Regions from separate parts of the Weissella sp. ESL1177 genome, predicted to be linked through region 3. Evidence: riboswitches for the same ligand, from Rfam matches in the RefSeq annotation. Region 3 holds a riboswitch; each other region holds the start of a gene.
The links. A riboswitch is a leader RNA that binds a small molecule or an ion and turns the genes downstream of it on or off. The one in region 3 is predicted to bind thiamine pyrophosphate.
Positions count from the first base shown of each region.

Region 1: another riboswitch for thiamine pyrophosphate. It lies ahead of AC3B5D_RS01565 (ECF transporter S component); the one in region 3 lies ahead of thiS (sulfur carrier protein ThiS).
Region 2: another riboswitch for thiamine pyrophosphate. It lies ahead of thiD (bifunctional hydroxymethylpyrimidine kinase/phosphomethylpyrimidine kinase); the one in region 3 lies ahead of thiS (sulfur carrier protein ThiS).
Region 4: another riboswitch for thiamine pyrophosphate. It lies ahead of thiW (energy coupling factor transporter S component ThiW); the one in region 3 lies ahead of thiS (sulfur carrier protein ThiS).

Region 1 covers NZ_CM176591.1:309,532-312,711, reverse strand. Annotated here, with positions in the region: gene AC3B5D_RS01570 (ribose-phosphate diphosphokinase) at 1-693, opposite strand, end outside; TPP riboswitch at 866-957, shown strand; gene AC3B5D_RS01565 (ECF transporter S component) at 1,077-1,640, shown strand; gene AC3B5D_RS01560 (ATP-binding cassette domain-containing protein) at 1,644-3,059, shown strand; gene AC3B5D_RS01555 (energy-coupling factor transporter transmembrane component T family protein) at 3,052-3,180, shown strand, end outside.
Region 2 covers NZ_CM176591.1:641,607-644,786, reverse strand. Annotated here, with positions in the region: gene AC3B5D_RS03065 (Sapep family Mn(2+)-dependent dipeptidase) at 1-989, shown strand, start outside; TPP riboswitch at 1,084-1,181, shown strand; gene thiD (bifunctional hydroxymethylpyrimidine kinase/phosphomethylpyrimidine kinase) at 1,254-2,072, shown strand; gene AC3B5D_RS03055 (TenA family protein) at 2,069-2,689, shown strand; gene AC3B5D_RS03050 (MTH1187 family thiamine-binding protein) at 2,743-3,042, shown strand.
Region 3 covers NZ_CM176591.1:1,761,156-1,764,335, reverse strand. Annotated here, with positions in the region: gene AC3B5D_RS08625 (GNAT family N-acetyltransferase) at 1-51, opposite strand, end outside; gene AC3B5D_RS08620 (DUF368 domain-containing protein) at 258-1,097, shown strand; TPP riboswitch at 1,242-1,331, shown strand; TPP riboswitch at 1,427-1,516, shown strand; gene thiS (sulfur carrier protein ThiS) at 1,559-1,756, shown strand; gene thiF (sulfur carrier protein ThiS adenylyltransferase ThiF) at 1,774-2,424, shown strand; gene AC3B5D_RS08605 (thiazole synthase) at 2,438-3,180, shown strand, end outside.
Region 4 covers NZ_CM176591.1:235,406-238,585, reverse strand. Annotated here, with positions in the region: gene thiE (thiamine phosphate synthase) at 1-523, opposite strand, end outside; gene thiM (hydroxyethylthiazole kinase) at 477-1,325, opposite strand; gene thiW (energy coupling factor transporter S component ThiW) at 1,322-1,837, opposite strand; TPP riboswitch at 1,939-2,040, opposite strand; gene AC3B5D_RS01185 (LysR family transcriptional regulator) at 2,090-2,986, opposite strand; gene AC3B5D_RS01180 (phosphoglycerate kinase) at 3,102-3,180, opposite strand, start outside.

The DNA of each region.
Region 1 (3,180 bases), 700 kb from region 3:
CATTTGCACTCGATAACCTGTATCAACAATATCATCAACAATGATGGCACGACGTCCTTTCACATCACCAACAATAGCATCTTCTGATTCTGGCGTTGTCATTGCAACATTATCATTGACGATACCCCAAGGTGCACCAAGTAAATCTGCAAATTTTCGAGCACGACCTGCACCAGTATGATCTGGTGACACAACAACAATATCATCCAACAATTTACGACTATAGAAATAGTCTGTTAATAGTGGTGCTGCTTGCAAATGATCCACTGGAATATCAAAGAACCCCTGCAATTGATCGGCATGTAAGTCCATTGATACAACACGGTCAACACCATTCATTTCTATTAATGAAGAAACCATCTTGGCAGTGATTGGTTCGCGAGCTTTTGCCTTGCGGTCTTGACGAGCATAACCCATGTACGGAATAACTAATGTTATTTGCTCGGCTGATGCACGTCGCAATGCATCAACAATAATCATCATTTCCATAAAAGCGTCATTAACTTCTTCAGCAATTGGCGCAATCACATAAACATCATCCCCACGAATACTCTCTAAAATACGTTCGTATATTTCACCATCAGCAAAACGTTTAATATCCAATTGCGTTAAAGGTATATGCAACTCTTCAGCCACTGCTTTTGCCAAATCATGATTAGCAGTTAATCCTAACAGCTTTATTTGAGATTCCACGAATGAGTTCCTCCATTTCTAATCGCCACTCGTCATCACTTCTATTTTAACAAAAGTTATGTCATTACGGTATAGCTGATCTGTTCCTATTATGAAATCATTTTCATGATTTGCTAGTATGATGAGTAGAAATTTGCAAATCTGCCTGACTAACACTATACTTAAAGGAGAATCAAACAAGCTGGGGTGCCATAGAGCTGGCTGAGAAAATACCCATAGAACCTGAGCAAAGTAATTTTGCTAGGGAGCTTGGTTTGTTTACCATGACAGTAAACAAGCCCCAGTACCAGTGAGTGACTCACACACATGGTATTGGGGCTTTTTTGTTACCAAAGCTTCGGCGATTCGATAACATTATATTTTTAAGGAGGTTTGCAATTATTATGCAAACAGTTAATGAATCAAAGGTTAAGTGGTCATTACGTGACGTCATTTTCTTAGCCATTATCGCTATTTTCTTTGGTGTTATTTTTGAAGTTTGGAGTGCAGCCTATTATGCCTTAGCTGCAACCCCATTAAAACCTTATGCAAATGACTTAACATTAGGTGTTTGGTTGATGGCTGGTCCATTAGCAGGTGCTATTTTGCAAAAAGTTGGTAGCTCAATATTAGGTGAATTATTAGCTGCTGCAGTAGAGATGCTATTATTCTCAAGTTGGGGAGCAGGTACGTTAATCTCGGGTTTTGTGCAAGGCTTCGGTACTGAAATTGGTTTCGCCGCTACTGGTTACAAAAATTGGGGAAAATTAGGCTTAAGTTTATCCGTTTTAACAACCACAATAGTCACCTTTATTTGGGACATGTTTAATAGTGGGTATGCAGACTATAAACCAAGTATGATGATTACTTTATTTGTCATTCGCCTCATTTCTGCTGGTTTCTTTGGTGGCGTCTTGGTCTATTACATCAAAAAATTAGTTGCCAAGTCTGGTATTCTAAAACATTAAGCTATGACAAAATTAGAAGTTGATAACTTAAGTTTTGCTTACCAAACTGGTCAACCCAATGTTTTGAATAATATTAGTTGGATACCTGAAGAAGCATCCTTCAACTTATTGATTGGTCCTTCAGGATCAGGCAAATCAACCTTGTTAAAGTCAATGGCTGGTCTCTATCCAAAATTTGGAGGTGTGATAACTGGTGGCCAAGTATTACTGAACAATGAACCAATTCAACCAATTGTACCGTTTGAACGTGCAAAACGTATTGCAATGCTTTTTCAAAATCCAGACCGTCAATTTGCTATGCGAACTGCCCGCTTACAGTTAGTGTTCGCCCTAGAAAATTTGCAATTACCAAGTGAAGTTATTACGCAACGTGTTCATTTTGCAATCACTGCACTTCATTTAGAACAAATTGCTGATCAAAATCTACTGACTCTATCAGGTGGTGAAAAACAACGTGTTGCGCTTGCAATTATTTTAGCAATGGATAGCGACATTATCTTACTCGATGAACCATTTGCAAGCGTTGATCCAAATGCTCGCTTAGATTTACTAACTGATTTAAAGAAAATGCAGTTAGAACATCACAAAACGATTATTATTTCTGACCATGACTTATCAGGCTATCAATCACTAGTCGATCATTTATATGCCATTGATACTGAAACGGGATCGCTACATCAACAATCATTGAATCAGTTGGCTGATCTACCAGTTCAAAAGCCCTTTTATGGGATACCAAATTCAGATGGCCAACTAAGCTGGCAAGCACTAACATTAACTGTTGGCACAGAACGAATCTTACTTAAAAATAGTCAGTTCGTACTCCCCACTGGGCAAATTGGTTTACTATCGGGGGCCAACGGTATCGGTAAATCAACCCTTTTCAAAGCACTTAGTCATCAAATCAAATATCAAGGTCAAGTCGCTTGGAATCAAACAGATACGGCCAAAGTTCATTTGAAAAATTGGGCTAAGAAAGTTGCTTTAATTTTTCAGTCAGCTACTGACCAATTTGTGACAATGACTGTTGCCGAAGAAATCCAACTATCTCAACAGCATAGCTTAACTTCAGATTATTGGACAAATGATCGCATTGCACAAACATTAGTTGATTTACATTTAGATCATTTAACAGATCATGTCGTGTACCAACTATCTGGCGGCCAGCAGAAGAAACTCCAAGTGCTTAGTATGCTTATCATGGGCCAACCTGTCTTATTATTGGACGAACCCTTAGCCGGTTTGGACATTGATTCAGTACACACGGTCATGACTTGCATCAGTGGCTGTGTCCAACAGACGCAACAAAGTGTTTTGATGATTTCTCACCAACGTGCTGGCTTAGATGAATTTATTGATTATGAACTAATCTTCCAGAACCAAACACTACAACTTGTTGGGGAGGCACCAAATGTATAAATTAAATCCAACAATTTTATTAGTTATCATGTTGGGGATTGGTTTAGAAACCTCATTCGTCCGTTCAGTAACCTTGAACGCTTTCGTTGCTATGATTAGTCTCATATACTTATTATCCCAG
Region 2 (3,180 bases), 1.0 Mb from region 3:
AGCATCAAATTCGTTTTATTATCGGGACTGATGAAGAAAGCGAATGGGCTGATATGCATCAATATTTTGCTGAAGAAGGGCAATTACAATATGGTTTCTCACCTGATGGCTCTGCTCATCTTTCTTATGGTGAGAAAGGTATTAGTCAACTAGATCTATATTTTGATGCAACTAACGATGCAGATGCACCGCTAAAATTATTATCATTTCACAGCGGCTCAGCAACAAATGTTCTACCAGGGTCTGCAACAGCGATACTAACAGGTCTATCAACGGCTGAAGTTAAGCCATCATTTCAAAAATACTGCGATAGCCACAAAGTTTCTGGTTCACTAACTGAACATGATAATAACATCACATTAAAGTTACAAGGGATTGCAACACACGCCGCACGACCAGAAACTGGAAAAAATGCTGCGACATACTTAGCTAATTTTCTAAAAGACTACCCATTTAGTGGACAAGCTGCAAAATTTTTAGCATTTATTGGTGAAAAGTTACATCAAGATCCTTATGGTGAACATTCGGGTTATGGTAAAACCGAGCCAAAACTTGGTAAAACAAGTCAAAATATTGGCATAACTGACTTTGTTCCTGGTGAGACAGGTCATATTAATCTAAACTTCCGCTATTCATTAGCTTTTGACGAGCAGCAAACGATTGATCAAATTATCCAAGACGAACCATGGTTAACTAATATTGTTCGTGATCCGGCTGGACTTGTGCCACACTACGTCGATCCAGAGGATAAGTTAGTGACATTATTGGCCAATGCTTATCAATCAGTAACTGGACAATTGCCTGAAACCGGTGTTAACGGCGGAGCATCATTTGGACGTTTAATGTCTAATGGTGTTGGCTTTGGTGTTTTACCAACTAATGAACCATCAACGGCTCATGCTGCAAATGAATCTTTTGATTTAGACCTATATGAGAATGGACTGAATATGTTAATCACCGAAATTTTAGCACTAGCCAATAACTTATAAAACAAACTATTTTGCCATTAGCCATCTAAAGCTTAAAGCATAATGAAAGCGTTGACTTGTCCTATGTTAAGTGCAATAATCATGTTGTAATTAAATAATTTACTAGGGGGGCTTTATGCTGAGATGTTTTTAAAACAGACCCTTTGAACCTGTTTAGTTAAGACTAACGAAGGAAAGTAATGGTAAACTTGCATTTTCAAGCACAAATAACCAGGATTTCCTGATTATTTGTGCTTTTTAGTTACCACATATTTGGGAGGAATCATGATAGAAGTACCACAGGTCATTACAATTGCGACAACAGATGCCAGTGGAGGGGCAGGCATTAATGCTGATTTAAAAACATTCCATAATCAACAAGTTTATGCTGCAACAATTGTTGTTGGTTTAACTGCGCAAAATACGTATGGCGTTCAAGGGCAGTATACAATTCCAACAACGTTTATTTTAGAAGAATTTAAAAGCATTGCGGATGACTTAGATATTAAAGCCGCTAAAACGGGCGCTTTACTAGATGCTAATCGTGTCCATGCAGTTGCTCAAGGTTGGCAAAAAAACAATTTTGGTAAATTAGTTGTTGATCCAGTTATGGTTGCAAAAGGGGGCGCACATTTATTGAGTGATGAAGCCATTAACACTTTAAAAGCTGAATTAATACCCCTTGCATTCCTAATTACGCCTAACTTACCGGAAGCAGAAGTCCTAGTCAAAAAAACTTTAGTCACTGATAATGATGTCATAGAAGCGGCAATTAAATTACAAAAAATGGGTGCACAAAATGTCTTGATTAAGGGCGGTCATCGCCCAAATTCACAAAATGAATATGCCGATTATATACTATATGCTGATGGTACGTCAGAATGGTTAACAATGCCAGGAATTAAAACAAATCGAACTCATGGAACAGGAGACACACTGTCTGCCTTTATTACTGCCAACTTAGCTAAAGGGTACGCATTAAAGGATATTATGCCAAAAGCAAAGCAATTTACTTATGAAGCCATTCGCCAGACAATCAATGTTGGTCATGGACATGGTCCCTTAAATCATTGGGTAGATGTTCAAATGGAGGAAAAGAAATGATTTTTCATAATTATTTATTGGAACAATCAGATGATATCCGAAAAAATATTTATCAAACATCATTTGTACAGGGAATCGCTTCAGATAATTTGCCACAAACTCAAAGGGATTATTATGTTGCCCAAGATACCTATTACACAAATTATTTTGGAAAATTATTTGATTTAGCAACCAAAAAACTAACCGTATCACAACAGGCGGCTCAACCACAGTCATCGGATGAAGAATTAGCTCATGAAGCTTTGTTAGCTAGTCCAGCAAGTTTGGATATTCTACCTGATGTACATAACTTAGCATATCTCGATCATATGGAACAAGCCATTAAACGTGGTGATGCAACAAATGCAATGTTGGCGCTATTACCTTGTACAGAGTCTTATCATTTGATTGGTCAACAATTCATCAACACGACAAAAAATAATACGTATTTACCTTGGTTATCTTATTATACTAGTCCTGACTATACTGCATTCACGCACTGGAGTTGGCAAGTTGTTGACCAACAAGTTCCAAATTGGCAGACGTTATCAACAAAACAACAACAAACCTATTTAGAGACGTATTTAACATCTTATCAATATGAATTATCTTTTTGGGAACAGGCAGCGAAACATTAATCATTATTGAATGATATACTATAGGTGTCTATAAATAAGAGGAGGACAAATAAATGAACACATTAATTTCAGTTGCAATTGCACCATTTGGTGTAGGAGATGAGTTAAGTAGTTACGTTAACGACATTATTGGGGTCATTGAAGAATCTGGTCTAACATACAAAACAACAGCCATGGGAACCGAAATTGAGGGGGAGTGGTCTGACGTTATGGGAACAGTGCAAAAAGCAATTCAAACGCTAACAGATCAAGGAATCCGTGCCTATGTTTCATTGAATGCAGATATTCGTCCTGGACACACAAACACGATTGAAACAAAGTTACAGAAGTTAAGTCATAAACTAGAAGGTTAATTAATTTAAACTTGAAAGTCACTAATCTGAAATAGTTAGATTAGTGACTTTTTTGAAATATTATCAAAAATTCAAATCGCGTTAATGCACTTTTTGTATTGTATATGGAATTATAAATCAATGTGAAATCATTTTTTA
Region 3 (3,180 bases):
AATAGCATCAACATCTGTTAATTTTGCTTGTCGCGTATAAGTTAATGACATGGATATGCGCCTCCCGATATAATTGAAATTTTGTACTTCATTATAGCAAATAATTAAAAAAATTGGTTTATAAAAAAATAAGCTAATAAAACAATGTTTTTTTAACTTATTATAAGGAATGATTAGGTATAATACTAATTAATGGTCATTTATATCGCCATGAACACGAATATAGTGATAAACGACATGAAATGAGGAAATAATCAATGCAAAAACGACCAGGAGATATTATCTTCCGTGCTGTTAAAGGTGCATTAATTGGATCAGGATTTATTTTACCAGGCATTAGTGGTGGCGCTCTTGCCGCCGTCTTTGGATTATATGAACGCTTAATTTTATTTATGGCAAATCCATTGAAAAACTTTAAAGCAAATGTCCGGTTTTTCTTACCAGTTGGAATTGGTGCAGTGCTGGGTATTTTTTTACTATCATTTTTGATTAGCTTTATGTTAGGAGAAATTGAAAGTGTTGCACGTTGGTTCTTTATTGGTGCTATTTTAGGAACGGTGCCAACATTATGGTATGAAGCGGGAAAAATGGGACGATCACAATGGGATATCGCATTGTCCATAATGGCGTGTATTTTGATGTTAATATTCTTATGGTTTGGTCGACCATTATTTTCAACCATTGAACCCAGCATGGGCGCTTGGTTTTTAGCAGGTGCTTTGATTGGATTAGGATTACTTGTACCAGGATTGAGTCCATCTAATTTTTTAATTTATTTAGGACTATACAAAGGAATGAGTGATGGTATTAAAAATGGTGATTTAACGGTATTGATCCCCCTTCTCTTAGGATTGATTGTGATTGTTTTAGTATTTGCAAAAGTTATGGCGTATGTTTTTAAAGTTGCTTATGCCAAGTTGTTCCATATTATTTTTGGTATTGTGATGGCATCAACAGTGATGATTATCCCGATAGATTATACTGGTTTCACTGTTTGGCATTATATGTTTGCAGTTATCTTATTAGCTCTTGGCACAGGATTGGGCTGGTGGATGGGTCGTTTAGAGCAGATGGTAAAGCCAGAGATAGTGGTTTAGAATTTCATAGTAGTGAAATTTGAGGTGGTGACTTGTCGTATGATACAAGGTAAATGATGCATGCAACAGCTCATCATTGAAAGCGATTTCAATAATGAGTTGTGTTTCATAATTAAACGTGCTATGGTTATCTTGTTAAGTTAATTAACGTATCTGGGGTGCTGTTAAGCTGAGAATATACCCACTGAACCTGATTTGGTTAATACCTGCGCAGGAAGATACAGTCCGAACATAGTAATTGATGGGCAGTCTTTTTGTGAAAACAAAGAGGCTGCTTTTTATATTTTATGAGGATTGCATAAAGCAATTGGTAAAAACAAAATCTAAACAACCATCGTCTGGGGTGCTGTCAAGCTGAGAATATACCCATGAACCTGATGTCGATAATACGATCGAAGGAAGTACGATATTTGACTGTGTACAAATACCCTTCTTTCGTGATGAGAAAGGAGGGTATTTTTTTGATTATTTTAAATGGTGAACAAATCGCAAATATGGCTGGTAAGACACTAGTCGATTTATTACAAGAAAAAACAGATATGATGCAAAATGTTGTTGTGGAATTAAATGGCAAAATTATTCATCGTGAAGAATTAGCGACACAAAGATTATCAGAAAATGATCATGTTGAACTAATTTCTTTTGTTGGTGGTGGTTAGAAAAGAGGACAAATAAAATGACACCAAAATTTCAAGGCGTAGCTGTCGCCGATTTCTTTGAGGGCATGAAAGCACGTAATGTTGCTGGTACAACGGAACCTTTGCAAAATGCGCGAGTTACGATTGCTGGTGCAGGTGGCTTAGGTTCAAATATTGCAATTGCACTTGCCCGTAGTGGTGTTGGTCATTTAACAATCATTGATTTTGATACCATCGAAATGAGTAATCTTAATCGGCAACAATATAAAGTTAGTCAGATTGGGATGCCTAAAGTTGTGGCATTGAAGCAAAATTTATTAGAATTTAATCCATTTATTGATATTGATATCCAGCAGGTCAAAATAACGCCTGATAATATCGAAATATTATTTGCAGATTGTGATATTGTCTGTGAGGCGTTTGATAACCCAATGGCCAAGGCGATGTTATTGGATGGTATAACCAACTTTTATCCTGACAAGCCACTTGTTATGGGCAATGGTATGGCAGGATTACATGTCACTAATGAGATGAAAACAAAACAACAGTTACCAAATGTTTATATTTGTGGAGATGGTTATAGTAAAGGTGCTGAAGGACTGATGGCACCACGTGTTATGGTATGTGCTGGTCATGAGGCTAATGCCATCTTACGGTTATTAACTAAGCGCCCCGTTTTAGCAGAATAGGAGATAAATAATCATGGTTGAAAGTAATGATGATTTAATTATTGGTGGTCACCATTTTTCTTCGCGTTTCATTTTAGGATCAGGGAAATATTCATATGAATTAATTGATTCGGCAATTCATCATGCTGACGCACAAATTATTACAATGGCTTTGCGCCGAACGAACGCAGCTGAAGAAAATATTTTGAATTATATTCCTGAAGATGTCACGATTTTACCAAACACATCTGGTTGTACGAATGCTGAAGAAGCTATCCGCATGGCACGCATTGCTCGTGAATTAAGTGGTAGTGATTTCATTAAGCTTGAAGTTGTACCAGATAAAACTTACTTGTTACCTGATAATGAAGAAACAATCAAAGCAACGCAGGTTTTGGTAGATGAGGGATTTATTGTGATGCCATATATGTTGCCTGATTTAAATGCTGCGCGTAAGTTAGTGGCCGCAGGTGCTGCAGCTGTGATGCCATTAGGAGCGCCAATTGGTACGAATCAAGGCTTGGCAACGAAAGCATTGATTCAAATTTTAATTAACGAAATTGATGCACCGATTATCGTTGATGCCGGTATTGGTCGTCCAAGTCAAGCAGCTGAAGCTATGGAAATGGGTGCCGCTGCAGTAATGGCTAATACAGCGATGGCAACAGCTGGTGATATACCATTGATGTCAGAAGCCTTTAAGTTAGCTGTTCAAGCAGGCCGAAAAGGTTATCTTGCGCATCTTGGTCGTGTTTTGGATAAAAAAGCTGTGGCATC
Region 4 (3,180 bases), 630 kb from region 3:
TAGTGTCCTTAAAAGTTGCAATTTTATCCTCTTTAATCCCACCAATAGCAAATACAGGAATTTTAACTGCTGCTGTAATTGCCTTGAGAGTTGGTATTGATGTTTGTTTTGTGACAACTTTGGTTTGTGTTGGAAAAATTGCACCAGTGCCGAGATAATCTGCCCCATTTTCAGCGGCTTCAACTGCACGTGTGACTGTTTTTGCAGATACACCAAGCATACGTTCAGGACCAATCAATTGACGTGCAACGTCAACAGGTAATTCATCATCACCAATATGAACTCCGCTTGCATCAACCGCTAAGCAAATATCAATACGATCATCAATAATTAATGGTAGATGATACTTATCAGTTATTTGTTTTACCTGCAATGCTAATTCATAATAAGCTCTTGTTGATAACTCTTTTTCACGTAACTGAACCAAGGTGACCCCATTAGCACAGGCTATTTCAAGTTTACTCAAGAATTCTGCCTTAGATTCTCCATATCGAGCTGTCACTAGATATAATTCTTTTGCCATTTTTTACCCCTCTTATCTTGTTGATCCAATGCGGATCATCACTACCCAATACTGATAATTCATTCAAGAATAATTGTCGAAATTCTGCAATTCCTGAAGTTCTTGCTTTTCGTTTTGCCTGTTCACCTGAAATATTTAAATAACTAATGGCACAGATCGTCGCCATCTCTGTTGGCATGTCTGTCCCCAAGAAAGCTGCAATCAACCCACCTAATGTATCACCAGATCCTGTAAAACGATCTAATTCATCCACACCATTTGAAAGTACCCAAACGTTATTTTTTGAAACAACGATGTCCTTTACGCCAGTGGCAACATAGGTTAATTGTGACGAGCGAGCTTGTAGTGCTGTAATCAAATGACTTATTTCTTCATCTGTCTGGTCAAGTATGCTGCCATCCACACCACGGCTATTTGTTGCTAAGCCACAAAGTGCGCGCATTTCAGAAATATTACCACGGACAACAGTTGGCTGCATTAGCATTAACTTTTGTGCAATTTGCATAGCTGATGTCGCACTTGCAATTCCCACAACATCTAATACAAATGGTTTTTGTTGCATAGCCAATTGTCCAGCAGCTAACAAGCTTTTTTCTTTATTAGGCGATAAACTACCAAGATTTAGTAATACAGCATCTGTTTGACTCGCTAAATCATCAAAAGCACGCACATCTTCTGTCATAATTGGTTTTGCACCAACATAGAGTAATGCATTTGCAACAGTTTCAACAGATATGGCATTCGTAATACAATGAACGAGCGGTGATTTTTTAAGAGGTATTGTGATTTCTGTCAATTTCATGCCCCCTTTTTACCATTAAACAGGCGCATCATATCTTTAAAAAGTGTTATTTTCTTGGCCTGTTGCCAAATTAACCATGCGGCAATGGCACCCATAAAAGTTGCCCCCAAAAATCTCGGTGTATACAACAACCAATATAAATCTGTTTTTGTTCCAGTAAATAATACCATTACTGGATATGACATTAATGACCCGATAATTCCTGTTCCAATTATTTCACCGATAATTGAACCGTAAATATTATGAGTTAACCTTGCCCCAATACCTGCTAATAAAGCACCAAATACTGCACCAGTCAATGCTAATGGCGGAATTCCCATCATCATCATTCGAATAATACCACAACACGTTGCCATAATTGTTGCATATAATGGTCCCATTAACACACCAGCCAAAATATTGATCACACTCGACATTGGTGCCATCCCCTCAATCCGTAAAATTGGTGATAAAACGACATCTAAGGCAATCATCATCGCTAAATAGGTGATTTTCCTAACATTTGTATTCATTGATATTCTCCCTCAATTTAAAATTTGTTTGGCGATGTTGACTAAAAAACGCTCAATAAAAAAGCCTCCTTGCAATAAAAAATCACAAAGAGACCATGAAAATGCCTTATATGCACAATTCCTTCGCTTAAATAACTAAAACAGGTACGGAGGGTTTAGAGATAATCTCTTTCTCAGCTAATACAGCTCCCCTTTGTGATATCTATTTAATTTTATATTATTATAGTAACACATTAACAACTAAAAATACGTTTAAAGAATATCGTGATTAGTTGCTTGTGTGATATATTTCCAAAATAATTCATTCGCCTTTGATTCATGCATTTGTTTACATCTCATAAAGCCAAAATTACTTGTTGTATTTGTTCCTATTTTACGCTTAATTAATGGACCATCATTTGTCATATCAACTCTTTTTTCCATCATTAGGGCAATTCCCATCCCATTTGAAACCATGTTTAAGATAATATCGATTCTTTCACCTTGATATGATACCGCAGATGACAATTGTTTTTTATCACCCATGACTCCTAATTTATTGAAAATTAATGTCTCTTCTCCTTCAAGCAGCAATAATTCTTCTGACATTAAATCGTTTAATGAAATAATTTGATGATTTGCTAATGGATGATTTACCGGAAGAATACAAACTAAATTATCCTGATCCGTTAATAACGTTTCAATGGTTTGATTATTTGTAGACGTATAATGACCAAATACAATATCAGCCTGATTATTATTTAAAGAGTCTAACAATAAATTATCTTTTATTTCTGAAAAATGTAACGTAATTTCTGGATACCGTTGATGAAACGCACTCATCAATGAAAAGCCACGATAATTTGAAAAAGTTGGCATGGTATGAATCGTTAAAACATTATCTGACTCTGTATTATGTTGTTCTAACGTTTGTTGTAATGCCGAAAATTCATGTAAAATTTTTTTAGCATACATCTCTGTAATACGACCAGACTCTGTCAAATAAATATGCCGATGTTCACGTTTAAAAAGTCGTGTCTTTAATTCTTTTTCCAAAGATAAAATTTGCTTTGAAATATTCCCCTGTGTTGTATATAATCGGTCTGCTGTTTCAGAATAATTCCCCGTTTCCGCCAAATCAAGAAAAACAGCAAATTTATGAATATCCATAATATGTCCCCTTATTCATTACCGTTTGGAATAGTTTACCACAAACCAATCAATGTTGACATACTAAAAAGGAAGTCAGATAACAAAATCCGACTTCCTTTTTAATTAATCAAATTTATTTTTCAGAAATTGCTGCAATTCCTGGCAACGTCTTTCCTTCAAGATATTCTAGAGAAGCACCACCACCAGTTGAA